2 regions of the Pseudomonas sp. KU26590 genome follow, and region 1 is predicted to be linked to the other one. Evidence: predicted binding sites of a transcription regulator. Region 1 holds the regulator's gene; the other holds the start of a gene.
The links. Region 1 encodes sigma-54, which starts transcription at its own class of promoters, with help from an activator protein. Its sites were predicted from a motif close to ANTGGCATNNANNTTGCTNT; they were not measured.
Positions count from the first base shown of each region.

Region 2: the regulator sigma-54 is predicted to act here: its motif matches at 1,070-1,089, upstream of flgB (flagellar basal body rod protein FlgB).

Region 1 covers NZ_CP110644.1:1,431,566-1,433,958, forward strand. The annotation lists gene ptsN (PTS IIA-like nitrogen regulatory protein PtsN) at 1-204, opposite strand, end outside; gene hpf (ribosome hibernation-promoting factor, HPF/YfiA family) at 217-525, opposite strand; gene OKW98_RS06495 (RNA polymerase factor sigma-54) at 601-2,094, opposite strand; gene lptB (LPS export ABC transporter ATP-binding protein) at 2,284-2,393, opposite strand, start outside.
Region 2 covers NZ_CP110644.1:2,281,650-2,284,042, reverse strand. The annotation lists gene OKW98_RS10215 (flagellar hook assembly protein FlgD) at 1-157, opposite strand, end outside; gene flgC (flagellar basal body rod protein FlgC) at 173-616, opposite strand; gene flgB (flagellar basal body rod protein FlgB) at 620-1,027, opposite strand; gene cheR (protein-glutamate O-methyltransferase CheR) at 2,198-2,393, opposite strand, start outside.

The sequences.
Region 1 (2,393 bases):
GTGGGGAATGGCGATGCCATTGCCGAAGCCGGTGGAGCCGAGCTTTTCACGGGCAATGAGGCTTTCAAACACGACCTGCTCATCAAGATCAGGCACTTGCTTGCCGATCAGGCTGGCGATGTTTTGGAGTACGGCTTTTTTGCTGCCGCCTGGCACGTTCACGAGTGAGCGGCCAGGGGTCAGAATATTTTCAAGTCGGATCATGGGTGGGGAGTGTCAGCGAGCAGTCGCGCCTTGCAGCAGACTTTGCTGTTTTTCCTTATGTTTTTTGAGTTGGCGGTCAAGCTTGTCGGCAAGCAGATCAATGGCTGCATACATGTCGTCGTGTTCGGCGTTGGCAACCACTTCAGCGCCAGGGACATGCAGGGTGGCCTCGATTTTCTGCTTGAGCTTCTCGACCTCCATGGTGACCTGCACGTTCGTGATCTTGTCGAAGTGGCGTTCCAGTCGTGCGAGTTTCTCGCCGATGTAGGTACGCAGAGGTTCAGTCACTTCCAGCTGGTGTCCACTGATGTTGACTTGCATACAGCTTCTCCTTCGTTGCCAGTGCATTAGTGGCAGGCGTAATGCCTGCCACCGGAACGCTTTGACGTGTGACCTCTACATCAGTCGCTTGCGTTCGCTGGACGGCGAGATCCCAAGGGATTCGCGGTACTTGGCGACTGTGCGACGGGCCACTTGAATGCCTTGTGCTTCCAGTAAACCAGCGATCTTGCTGTCACTCAACGGCTTTTTCTGATTTTCCGCGGCGACCAGTTTTTTGATGATCGCGCGAATCGCCGTTGACGAGCATTCGCCGCCTTCGGAGGTGCTGACGTGGCTGGAAAAGAAATATTTGAGTTCGTAGATCCCGCGTGGGGTGTGCATGAACTTCTGCGTGGTCACCCGGGAAATCGTCGATTCATGCATGCCGACCGCTTCAGCGATGTCATGCAGAACCAGCGGCTTCATGGCCTCGTCGCCGTACTCGAGGAAGCCACGCTGGTGTTCAACAATTTGCGTCGCCACCTTCATCAGCGTCTCGTTGCGGCTTTGCAGGCTCTTGATGAACCAGCGAGCTTCCTGCAGCTGATTGCGCATGAACGTGTTGTCGGCGCTGGTATCGGCGCGACGCACAAACCCTGCGTACTGTGGATTGACCCGCAGGCGCGGCACGGATTCCTGGTTCAGCTCCACCAGCCAGCGCTCGTTGTCCTTGCGCACGATGACGTCAGGCACCACGTATTCGGCTTCGCTGGATTCGATCTGCGAGCCGGGGCGCGGGTTGAGGCTCTGGACCAGTTCGATGACCTGACGCAGGTCGTCTTCCTTGAGCTTCATGCGGCGCATCAGTTGCGCGTAGTCGCGGCTGCCCAGCAGATCGATGTAGTCGCTGACCAGCTTCTGCGCTTCCGCCAGCCACTTGGTTTTGGCCGGCAACTGGCGAAGTTGCAGCAGCAGGCATTCGCTCAGGTTGCGAGCGCCGATGCCTGCCGGCTCGAACTGCTGGATACGGTGCAGAACAGCTTCTATCTCATCCAGCTCGATATCGAGCTCGGGATCGAAAGCGTCTAGCATTTCTTCAAGCGTTTCGTCGAGGTAACCCTGATTGTTGATGCAGTCGATCAGGGTCACGGCGATCAGGCGATCGGTGTCCGACATTGGCGCGAGGTTGAGCTGCCAGAGCAAGTGACTTTGCAGGCTCTCGCCGACGGAGGTGCGGGTGGTGAAATCCCACTCGTCATCGTCGTTGCTGGGCAGGCTGCTGGCGCTGGTCTGGTAGACGTCTTCCCACGCGGTGTCGACGGGGAGCTCATTGGGGATGCGCTCGTTCCAGTCGCCCTCATCCAGATTGTCGACGGTGGGCGCCGATTCCTGGTAGGTGGGTTCCTGAACATCAGCGTTGGGCTTTTGCTCTACGGTGTCCGCCAAGGGGTCGGCGTTGTCGAAATCGTCGCCTTCCTCCTGCCGTTCCAGCATCGGGTTCGACTCCAGCGCCTCTTGAATCTCCTGTTGGAGATCCAGCGTCGACAGCTGAAGCAAGCGGATTGCCTGTTGCAGCTGAGGCGTCATCGTCAGCTGCTGGCCCATTCTCAAGACTAGCGAAGGTTTCATGGCAGGGCTTAACACCTTATTCGCCGGCGCACTGCGCGCCATTTACTAGCAGGGCGCCGAGGGCGCCAACTTAAGCAAATTATATGCCTGAAGCTGGAGGGTTTGCCTAGAGTGTGATGACAATTAAAAAACGAGGTCGGCGACGGCGCACGTTGCGGGGTACCGCACAACCTCATGTCATCACTGCGGTTACAGGCGGAACTCGTGACCCAGATACACTTCCTTGACCAACTGGTTGGCCAGGATGGATTCGGCGTCGCCTTCGGCAATCAGCTGCCCATCGTTGACGATGTAGGCGG
Region 2 (2,393 bases), 850 kb from region 1:
CGAGCAATTGCAGGAATGAATCCTTGCCCAGCGAACTGGAGCCGGTGAGGCTGCTGGTGTCGGTGGCGGATTTGGTGCTAGTGCCTGTGGTCCCGGTGGTCGTGCTTTGCAGCCCTTTGAGGAACGTCGAGGTAGCGTCTGTGCTTGATACCGTCATGGATTTCGCCCTTTATCACTGACCGAGGGTCAGGACCTTCTGCATCATTGTTTTCGCGGTGTTCATGATTTCCGCGTTGGTCTGGAACGAACGGCTGGCCGAGATCATGTCGGCCATCTCGTTGACGACGTTGACGTTCGGGTAATACACGTAGCCGTTTTTGTCGGCTGACGGGTGATTTGGCTCGTAACGTGCTTCCAGGTTGGAGGCGTCTTCGACGATGCCGGAAACCTGTACGCCGGTGCCGGCCTGACCCTGGTCTTCGAACAGCGATGCACTGCCGCCGGATTCCTGACCCTGGAAGACTGTGGCGAACACCGGATGGCGGGCGCGGTAGGTCTTGTCCATGCTGGAGGACACGGTTTCGGCGTTGGCGATGTTGCTGGCCACGGTGTTGAGGCGGGTGTTCTGCGCACTCATACCGCTACCGGCAATACTGAAAACACTGGCTAGGGACATGGATTACTCTCCGCGCAGGGCTGCAACCAGCCCTTTGAATTTGCTGTTGAGCAAGGTGAAGCTGGCCTGAAAACCGATGGCGTTTTCGGCGTAGTTGGCATTTTCGACCTGGGAGTCGACAGTGTTCTGGTCCAGCGACGGCTGCGACGGCGTGCGGTAGAGCAGGCTGGCTTCGCCATCGCTCATGCCTTCGGCTTCAATGTGACGGTTGTTGGTCATGTCGAGGGCGAATTGGCCGTTTTTGCTTTTGTCGCTTTCGGCGGCCAGGACTTTCGAGAAGTCGAGGTCACGCGCCTTGTAGTTGGGGGTGTCGGCGTTGGTGATGTTGTTGGCCAGCACTTCGGCACGCTGGGCGCGGAAGTTGAGCGCTTTTTCGTGGATGCCGAGGGCGTTTTCAAAACTGATGCTCATGTCGGGACCTTTGAGGGCTGACCAGATGTACGTACAGGAGATATAGCAAGGTGCGTGCCACTTGCTGAAAGTGCAGTTTTACGGGGGCTGTAGGGGTGTTGGTGGGGAGGGATGACAGAAAAGCGGCAAGGGATTTCCGCTTGATGGGACGAAAGCGGCAAGACGGGTGCCGTTTTTTTGCCGTTACCAACGCTGCCGCTTTCAGAAGCCGGAGTCGGCGCCTGCATTGTGTACGTCCCTCAGTACTCGGCGGCGCTGATGTTTTAGGCTCGGCCTAACGGCCTCGGTTTCGCCTTCGGCGAGTTACTTGGAAAAGCACCCCAAGTAACCAAGGGTGCCTGCTCCTGGTTAGGCCCGACTTCGTCGGGTTCCCTCACTCCGACGACGCTCCGTGGGCCCGCGCCGAACGGACATCCATGTCCTAGCGGCGCTCTCGCGGCATCCATGCCGCTCGGCCCACTCCGCGTCGTCTGCGTTCGGCCTGCACCCAAGTCGCGATAGGTGTCGTCTGAACTAGCTTTGTATGAAGATCAAGATCAACAGCTTCCCGGCTCAAGCCGGTCCTACTGGACACCGCGTGCTTTTAGTGGGATCGGCTTTAGCCGGGAAGATGTCAGTGCGCAAGCCACGGAATTTATGGTGACCAAACGGGCCCCTTTCCGGCTAAAGCCGGTCCCACTGACCGTGCGCGAATACCTGTAGGACTGGCTTTAGCCGGGAAGCCCTTGATCTGTTCTTGATCTGCTTTAGATGTGCTTTAGATGTGCTTTTGATCTTCATGCGCAAAAAGCACAAACACCGCCAATCGCGACCTGGGTGCAGGCTGAACGGAGGTCTCGCGCAGTGGGCCGAGCCGCATGGATGCGGCGAGAGCGCCGTCAGGACATGGATGTCCGTTCGGCGCGGGCCCACGGAGCGGGACCGGAGTGAAGGTATTCCGACGGAGGAGGAACCCAACCAGGAGCAAGCACCCTTGGTTACTTGAGATGCTTTTCCAAGTAACTCGCCGAAGGCGAAACGTCTGCCCCTAGGCAGACGCTCTTGATCCTGGGGATTTTCACAAACTCGCCGAAGGCGAAACAATCTGCCCTTAGGCAGATGCCCTACCAGCGCCAGCACAAAACAAAAAACCCGCCTAAGCGGGTTCTAATAAATCAAAAGCGCAGCCAATCACTTGGCCTGATAAATAATCCCGGGACTGCACTGCACCATCTGATAATGATCGGGCAACCCGTTCAGCGCCTCCGACGCCCCAAGGAACAAATACCCCCCCGGCTTCAACGTCGAATGAATACGCAACAAAATATCCTTCTTCACCTCCGCCGAGAAATAAATCAGCACGTTGCGACAGAACACGATATCGAAC